DNA from 2 places in the Cupriavidus sp. CP313 genome. Region 2 is predicted to be linked to the other one. Evidence: predicted binding sites of a transcription regulator. Region 2 holds the regulator's gene; the other holds the start of a gene.
The links. The regulator LexA, encoded in region 2, represses DNA repair genes until DNA is damaged. The targets are predictions, from matches to a motif close to ACTGTATNNNNATACAGT.
Positions count from the first base shown of each region.

Region 1 (4,413 bases), on a different contig from region 2:
TGCTCTGAACCGAACGGCTCCAATGATTTTCTGAACCGGTCAGCCGGTGCGGCTTCCAGATGGGCTCATAGTGCGCGATGTGATTCCGGAGCGCCTGGATAAGCTTCAGTTCTCCTATGAGCACTTGCACGTTTGAGCTTTGCCCCCAGTGCTTCGGGTTGCTGTGTGGATGACCTGGGAATACGTCTGTCAAGATCCGCGGCTGTTGGCGTGCATTCAGGCCCTCGAGGAAGTTCGGCCAGAACCCGAAGGAAAGAGACGCCACGACTTGATCCGGTACAGGCTGAACAGCCTTACGAATGGGCGGACTGCCCGGTGGAGTGTCATAAAGCAGCGCAGTCACTTTTTCGCGGGATTTGCCTTTCGTGGGCAGAGCGTCCTGCCTAGTATGGTCGTACCAAGGATGCGAATCAAACTGCTTCCGAGAGGAAAAAAGTGACGCTTCCCGGTGCACGGCGTTCCGAAGAACGATCTCATATGATGAGACAAGCGACGTAAGCGACGCAGCGATCGCTTGACCCCACAGATAAGCCCCCAGCACTTCAGCATCCGTATTGCATCTGAAGTAGAGGCGATAAGGGTCGAGACGCGGCTTACCTATTGTGTTCAGACACGCCGTTACGTCCGCCGCCGTCACGGGGCTTTGATTTGCGGCCGTGATTGCGACGGCCTGTTGCTGCGTCGTTTGCGCTGAACTCATCTCGTAGATGCCGTGTTGCGTTTCTTGCTTGATTAGCAAAACTATTAGCGGTAAGATTCTGCGCGTAGGCAACTGCGATCCCACTCCCGCTCCTGTCAGTGCGCTGAAAGGAACCTAAGCCGGTGACGCCGCAGTCTGCGATAGAGTCAAAAGCCACCCTCGCGGTGGCTTTTGGCTTTGTTGCGCCTGATGCGGCAGTGTGCGCCGCTTGCCCCTTCCTCGGCCAACTCCGCCGAGCCTGCTGCGCATCATAAACCATTCCGAACGCACTTCCGGGTTAGAGGCGAGGAGCTGGGATGAAGTATGGGCCCATCCGACGCGGGTTATGCGTACCCGCGAGCAGTAACCGCTACTACAGCGTGTAGCCTTCCAAAAATCCCCCTGGCCCAGCAATAAAGTCGATCATAATCCGCTTTTTGGCTTCAGAAACGCTCATTCGGCGCCGATTTTCTGCCCAGCATCTATCGCAGAAGTCGATCTTGTCGATGATGCAATCCTTGGCTCCACCTTCTCGACGACGACCTTGAGCAGCCTGTCATCAGGCACACGCCTTCCACTTCGGTGATGATTCGGTCTCTTCGTCAGCAAATTGATCGGGAGGGTTGTGCTCCACAATGGGGCGCCACCAGCGGCTTGCGCACAAAGTGCCGCACAATGCACAAAGCGGGCTGTGCCGGTGCCGTTTCGAGAGTCGGCCTTTGCTTGGGGCTGCAGCGCTTCTACGCGAGCTATTTGCCGTTCGGGCTCCCCGCCCTGGAAGCCAACCAGCCACTGGGTTTCCGTGATCAAAGGGGTAGCCGGCATCCGGCGATGCTGGCGTATCACAATGGCCGACAGCCCCTCACGTGCACTAATGTCATCATCCGCGCACAAGTTTACTTAACTGTATATCCATACAGTACACTGTAAGGACGTACAGCCCATGCAACCATGTCCGCCCCAAACCCGGAAACCATCCACCCTGCACTCTGGCGCGCCTCCCAACTGGCGCGGCCAGCCGGTCGCACGCTGCCAACCGGCTATCCGGAACTGTCCAGCGAGCTGCCTGGCGGCGGCTGGCCCGTGGGCACGTTGGTTGAGTTGCTCACGCGGCAGCCCGGCGTGGGCGAATTGCGCCTGCTGCGCCCGGCCCTGCTAGCCGCGGCTTCGCGCCCGGTGGCGCTGATTCAGCCGCCTCACACGCCGCAGGCGCTCGCTCTGACAAACTGGGGCTTGCCGGCCCAGCAGATCCTGTGGATTCGGGGGCAGCGAACTGCCGACACGCTGTGGGCTACCGAGCAGCTGCTGCGCGCCGGTACTTGCGGCGCCGTACTGCTCTGGCAGCAGCACATCCGCTCAGACGCGCTGCGCCGCCTCCACCTGGCCGCTCAGTCGGGCGAAGCCCTGTTTTGCCTCGTGCGCCCTATCGCCTGCGCGCGCGACGCTTCCCCCGCTCCATTACGCCTCGCCATCAGCCCGGCCGCCGGCGGCATCGAGGTGACCTTTCTCAAGCGGCGCGGCCCCCAGCAGGATGCGCCGCTGCTTATTTGGCTCGAGCCATCGCCGAGCCTTCTCCACCGCCATGTTGCGCCTGTGGATCTGCCTACACCTGCCATCGCTACCCCTCGAAGTGTTCCGGCCGAGCTGGTCCACTGAGCTGCCAACGGCAGTGCTGGAAAGCGAGAAGGTGTGTGCCATGACCTCGATGGCAGCACGCGCCGGCGTTCGCCTTGGCATGCGCCGCGGCGGTGTACTGACCATGGCACCGCAGACCCTCATCTTCGACCGGGCGCACCAGAGGGAAGCCGAGGGCCTGCGGCGCGCCGCGACCGCCTTGCTCCAGTTCTCTCCCAATGTTGTCGAAGCAGAGGAGGCCTGCGTCCTGGTCGACGTATCGGCGAGCCTGCGACTCTTCGGCGGCATCCGGAAGCTGGTGCGCCACGTACGCGCGACTGCACGCGCGCTTGGCGTGACGCCCGTGACCGGTTGCGCCCCTACGGCTCAGGGGGCTTGGCTGTTGGCACGCGCCGGCGGCGGCCGCGCGCTGTCCCATCGCTCCCTCGAGCGCCAGGTCACCGGGATGTCGGCGGCGGTGCTGCCAGCAGCCCGTCCCTACCTCGAATGGCTGGATGGCTTGGGCTGCAGAACGCTTGGTGACCTGCGCCGGCTGCCGCGCGCCGGCCTTCAGCGCCGGTGCGGCCAGGAACTCAACGAGACGTTGGACCGGGCACTCGGCTTGGCGCCCGAGATCTTCGAGTGGCTCGAAGCGCCGCCAAGCTTTACTGCACGCGTGGAACTGCCCGACCGCATCGAGCACGCCGAGGCGACCTTGCTCTATGCGCGGGGCCTGATTGTCCAGATGCTGGGCTGGCTGGCCGCCCATCAACTGGCCGTGACGAGGATTGCCGTCGAGCTGCAGCACGAGCGCGGGCGCTCCGCGGTTCCGCCCACGGTGATCGAGATCGCCCTGGCAGAGCCCAGCTGGAGCGAGGACCACCTGATGCGCCTGCTGCGCGAGCGGCTCGCCCGCATGCAGGTGGAGGCCCCGATGATCGCCGTTCGGCTGTCGGTCACGGACGTACAGCCGAAGGATCCGCCCAGCGAGGATCTGTTTCCCGAGCCCGGCGGCACGCCGGAAGACCACGCACGGGTGATGGAGTTGCTCACCGCGCGGCTTGGCGCCGAGAACATCCTTCGCCCGGCCTTACAGGCAGACTACCGGCCGGAGGTGGCCAATGGCTGGGAACCGGCCGTCGGCAAACCCCGCTCGGCCCAGCGCGCGCCCAACCTCCCCCGCCCAGCATGGCTGCTCGACAAACCCATCGCTTTGCTGGAGCGGGACCACCGGCCGTTCTATGGCTCGCCCCTGTACCTGGTATCGCCACCCGAGCGCATCGAGGCGGGGTGGTGGGCGGGCGACCTGGTGACCCGCGACTACTACGTCGCCGAGGGTAAGGACCATTCGTTCTACTGGATCTTTTGCGAGCGGATGGCCAGCCCCGAGGGCGACACAGCTCGGTGGTACCTGCACGGGCTGTTCGGTTGAGAGGCGCAAATGGACACAGATCTGACCGGCGCCGGCCTGCCCGGCTACGCCGAGCTTCACTGCCTCTCGAACTTCTCGTTCCTTGAAGGCGCTTCGCGCGCGGAGGAGTTGGTGGAGCGCGCCGTGCAATTGGGATACAGCGCCCTGGCTATCACAGATGAGTGCTCCCTTGCGGGCATCGTGCGGGCACACACGGAGGCAAAGCGCCACGGCCTGAAGCTGCTGGTTGGGGCATGGTTCCGCCTGGTGAACGAGGATGGCAGCCCGTCGCTCTCCTTCGTCGCAATCGCGCGCAACCGCGAGGGGTATGGGAACCTGTGCGAGCTCATCACCATGGCGCGCACTCGCGGCGCGGAAAAGGGAACCTACCGGCTCACTCAGCGCGACCTGGACCGGCCCGGGCCCGGGTTTGAGCATCTACGTGGATTGCCCGACTGCACGATCATCTTTACGCCGGACTTCTGCACCCCGGAGGCGACCCTCGATGCCCAGGCACGCTGGATCACCGCCACCTTCGCCGGCCGCGCGTGGATCAGCCTCACCCTGCTGTACCGGGCCATGGATGACATCCACCGGGCAGGAGTACTGCGCGCATCGATCACCAACCACCTTCGCCTGGTGGCCACCGGGCACGTGCTCATGCACGTGCGTTCGCGCAAACCCATGCATGACGTGCTCAGTGCCATCC
Region 1 covers NZ_JBSVZB010000010.1:9,444-13,856, reverse strand. Annotated here, with positions in the region: gene ACW4E8_RS15530 (hypothetical protein) at 1-739, opposite strand, end outside; gene imuA (translesion DNA synthesis-associated protein ImuA) at 1,631-2,335, shown strand; gene ACW4E8_RS15520 (Y-family DNA polymerase) at 2,262-3,725, shown strand; gene ACW4E8_RS15515 (error-prone DNA polymerase) at 3,735-4,413, shown strand, end outside.
Region 1: imuA (translesion DNA synthesis-associated protein ImuA) is a predicted target of LexA. The motif match lies at 1,583-1,600, and genes of this name have one in related genera.

Region 2 (4,413 bases):
GTTCACGACGGGGACCCCGGCCGGGGTATAGCGCAGGGCATCGCGTTCCGCCAGGGTGGCGGCAAGCCGAAGCTGGTTCAACGCGGGACCTCTTGCTGGTTGCAATCCATGCTGCCGTGGCCGACGCTGTCAGCCATGGCGCGCACCGCAGTCCGCACTCAGGCGGCCTGGCCTTCGGTGGTCGTTTGCGCGGCCTTGCGGGCTTCTTCGCGCTGCACTTCCTTCATCATCGGCGAAGGTGCGGTCTCGGCCTTCTTGGTCTGCACGATCAGGTGGCGCAGGACGGCGTCGTTGAACTTGAACGCGTGTTCCAGTTCAGCCAGCGTTTCCTTGCCGCATTCGATGTTCAGGCAAACGTAGTGAGCCTTGGCCAGCTTCTGGATCATGTAAGCCATCTGGCGACGGCCCCAGTCTTCCACGCGGTGAACGTTGCCGTTCTGCGAGGTCACGAGCTGCTTGTAGCGCTCGATCATGGCCGGCACTTGTTCGCTCTGGTCCGGGTGGACGATGAAGACGATTTCGTAATGACGCATTGACGCTCCTTCTGGATTAGCCACCCGGGCGTCACGAGTCCGGTGTGGCAAGGTTGAATAGCCTTAAATTATAGCGCGCATAGCAGCAAGTGCGCAAGCCGCTGTTTACACAGGCAAATCAGGCGTTGGCAAACATGGCCTGCAGCCTTGCCGGATCTCGCGCCAGCCCTGCATCGGCTGCCAGCGCCAGGGCCAGCAGCACGCGCGCCTTATAGGGATTGAGGTCCGTTGCGGAAACAAAAGCCCCATCCGCCGGGCTGAGCTGGGGCGGAATCGCCACATGGCCGGCCCCGGTGCGGGAACTGCGCACCACGGCCACGCCCGCGGCAGCGGCATCGGCCAGCGCCTCGGCCAGTACCTCATGCACCGAGCCATTGCCGGCGGCAGCCACCACCAGCCCGGCAACGCCCGCGCGGACCAGCGCATCCACAGCCACCCTGCCCGGCTGGGCGTAGCTCGCCACGATCTCCACCATCGGCCACGCCGCCGGCATCGGCCCGATCACCCAGGCCGCGCGCGGCGCGCGGGCGAAGCGCACGTAGTCATCCTGCACGAAACCCAGCGGCCCGCAGGCCGAGACAAAGGCGTCAACTGCCGACGTGTGGGCCTTGGCCACATCCCGCGCAGCGTGGATCTGCTGGTTCAGCGCCACCAGCACCCCCTTGCCGCGCGCATCGGGATGAGCGGCCACGCGCACCGCATCCAGCAGATTCAGCGGACCATCGGCCGACAGCGACGTCGACGGACGCATTGCCGCCGTCATCACCACGGGCACCGGACACGATTGCGTCAGGTGCAGCGCCATCGCGGTTTCTTCCAGCGTATCGGTGCCGTGCGTGATCACGATGCCGGCCACGTCGGGCTGCGCGGACCAGTGCTCAACCCGCGCCGCCAGCGTTTGCCAGAGCGTGAAGGTCATGTCCTTGCTGTCGACCTGGGCCACCTGCTCGGCTTCGATGCGGGCCGCCGACTGCAGCGCGGGCACCGCTGCCAGCAACGACGACACCGGCACGGTCGCCGCCTGGTAGCGTGCGCTGCTGGCGGAGTTGCCGGCCGCGCCAGCGATGGTGCCGCCGGTGGCCAGTACGACGATGCGAGGCAATTGGGTCATGGGGGCGTGCAAAGAAAGTGGGAAAACAGGAATGCCGATTGTAACGGGCGCGCCCCGCCTCGCCGCCGGCCCGCGCTGGCGATCCACATTCCGTCCATGCGACTCGCCCCAAAAATTCTGCTTGCGCTCAGGCCGATACTGTATAAAATCACAGCATACTGTTTAAACATACAGTGCCTGGCCAGCCGGATGCAGGATAAAGGATCGACCGATCCCTTACCCGGAATCCCCGTGGCCCTGCACGGAACGGCGATCCCATGGCGACCCTGACACCCCGGCAGCAGCAGATTTTCGATCTGATCCGCAACACGATCCGCCATACCGGCTTTCCGCCCACGCGCGCCGAGATCGCCGCAGAATTCGGCTTCTCCTCGCCCAATGCCGCAGAAGAGCACCTGAGGGCCCTGGCACGCAAGGGCGTGATCGAACTGACCCCGGGCGCCTCACGTGGCATCCGCCTGAAGGTGGCACGCAGCGATTCGGAAATGCCCGACCAGTTTTCGTTGCCGATGGCCGGCGTGATGCAGCTGACGCTGCCGCTGGTGGGCCGTGTTGCTGCCGGCAGCCCGATTCTCGCCGCCGAGCATATCGACCGCCAGTACCAGGTCGACGCCTCGGTCTTCGACGAACGCCCTGATTACCTGCTGCGCGTGCGCGGCCTGAGCATGCGCGACGCCGGCATCCTCGATGGCGACCTGCTGGCCGTGCGCCGCGCCAGCGAAGCCGCCAACGGCAAGATCGTGGTGGCGCGCCTGGGTGATGACGTGACCGTCAAGCGCCTGCAGCGGCGCGGTGGCCATATCGAACTGATCGCAGAAAACCCGGACTTCAGCAACATCATCGTGGAGCCTGGCGAGGAGTTCTCGCTGGAAGGCATCGCCGTCGGGCTGATCCGATCCTCCGGCTTCTAGCCGGGCACCGCAGGCCAACCGCCTGCGCGGGCCCACCCGCTTCCATTGCTTTGCAGACGCCGCCCGGCTTGCCGGGTGTTGACCCCGCTTTGCCTAAAAGAGGTGCCACCATGCCGCAAATCCACCAAGTCGCCGCCCGTCGCCCGGTCAAGCCCGTGCCGTTCCGCCAGAGCAAGGGCGTACGCGTCTACCAGGGTACGCAGCGACGCACCATGGTCGGCAGCATGGCGGCGATCTGCCGCATGCTTGAACTCGAAACCGCCGAAAAGCTGGCTGCCTGAACCCTACGGGTGCAGCCCGCGTAGCCGTGGGCCCTGCCCTCAGCTACGCGCGCACGCCTTGGCTTCTGCTTCCAGCTCTTGCGGTGTCAGCTGCGGGAACCACGTATCGCTCTTGCGCAGCTCCAGCGCCGTACCATCCGGCTTCGCCGTCAGCGAAATCAGATAGGCGTATTGGTATTCACCGCCAGACGTGGTCTGGCCGATGCGAATCTCAGTCTGGCTCTTCGCCGGATAGTTGACGACCGCGGCGTCATCGCCCAGATTGTTGCGAAGGCATTTCGCAACATCGCCCATCTTGGCAGGCGTGAACAAGCGCATAGGCGCACGCGCGCGAATGTCCTTTTCAGAAGTACCGGTGGCACACCCTGCCACCATGGCTGCCATCGCTACGCCAATCACTGCCGCTCGAACAGACATACCACCCCCGGGGAATGCAAAACGGCGCCCTCGCGAGGCGCCGTTTTGGAAAATGCTTTGGGGTGGCTGATGGGACTCGAACCCACGACGACAGGAATCACAATCCTGGACTCTACCAACTGAGCTACAGCCACCGTAGAGGTCATCAGCGCGTTACGTTGCTGATCGACGAAAAACAAGATTATACAAACAGTTTCCCGGGATGGCTAGTATCCCGCACAATTTTTTTTGAGAGGAAAGCTCAGGTTCGGGACGGGCTCCACTTTGCCTCAAGCAGCACTGCCTGCTTGATGGCTTCGACGGTCTCGGCTTCGGTATCGAACTGCCCCAACAGGCGGCGCGACTTGCCATTCAGCACAGCTTCCTGCAACGCCTTGCCAGCGGCTTCTGAAGTGCCGGGGTGCCAGCAGTAGCGTGCCGTCCATTTGCCGTCCTGCAGTTGCTCGGCAACCCAGACCACTCTGAAGTCTTCATAGACAACGCCGAACGGCGCTTCGTTTTCCACGTTTGCTTTTTCCACGCTGCTCCCCCTGCCGGCATCGGTCCGCATACCATGCCTTGTCTCGCCTGGGGCAATTCGAGGGATCGTATCACGGCCGTCGATCAGGGAGCCCAGCCCGGCTGGCACCTTCGCGCACGCCGTTGATCGCTCGTGCAAATATGCTGTGCACAGCCCCTACCTCTGCAGGGTTCATGCCGCAAATGCGCGAAGCGATACTTGTGCCTGAGGGACATTGCCCCCCCTCGACCTTCCCGTCAGGCGGCCTGCCCCATCGGGCCGCCTGCCTCTTTTTGGCCACCCTGCCCTCTCATTGCCGTGGCGCCAGCACCTGGCGATGGAACCTCACGAGCGTATGCGAGCCCAATCGACGTCATCGACAAAATCGGCACGTCAACGAACGCAGGGAACGGGAATGCAAATCAAGTGTAGATGGCCTGCGCGGATTCTTGCGCTGACGGCATTGGCGGCCTTGCTCGGCGGATGCGCTGGCGGCGGGGTCGACGGCAGGGAATCCAGCATCACGACATACGGCACGCTGGACGTAGGCATCAGCCATACGCGCTAGCCTGCTAGCGTGACCGATGGAACTCTTTACGAGGGCGACCGTCTAATCCCCTCGTCTTGCGCATGCAAAGCGAGCGCGCAAAAAAAGAGTCCG
Region 2 covers NZ_JBSVZB010000008.1:73,412-77,824, forward strand. Annotated here, with positions in the region: gene priB (primosomal replication protein N) at 1-81, opposite strand, end outside; gene rpsF (30S ribosomal protein S6) at 159-533, opposite strand; gene ACW4E8_RS13795 (asparaginase) at 652-1,644, opposite strand; gene lexA (transcriptional repressor LexA) at 1,902-2,555, shown strand; gene ACW4E8_RS13805 (hypothetical protein) at 2,666-2,836, shown strand; gene ACW4E8_RS13810 (hypothetical protein) at 2,876-3,220, opposite strand; tRNA gene ACW4E8_RS13815 (tRNA-His) at 3,312-3,387, opposite strand; gene ACW4E8_RS13820 (hypothetical protein) at 3,495-3,803, opposite strand.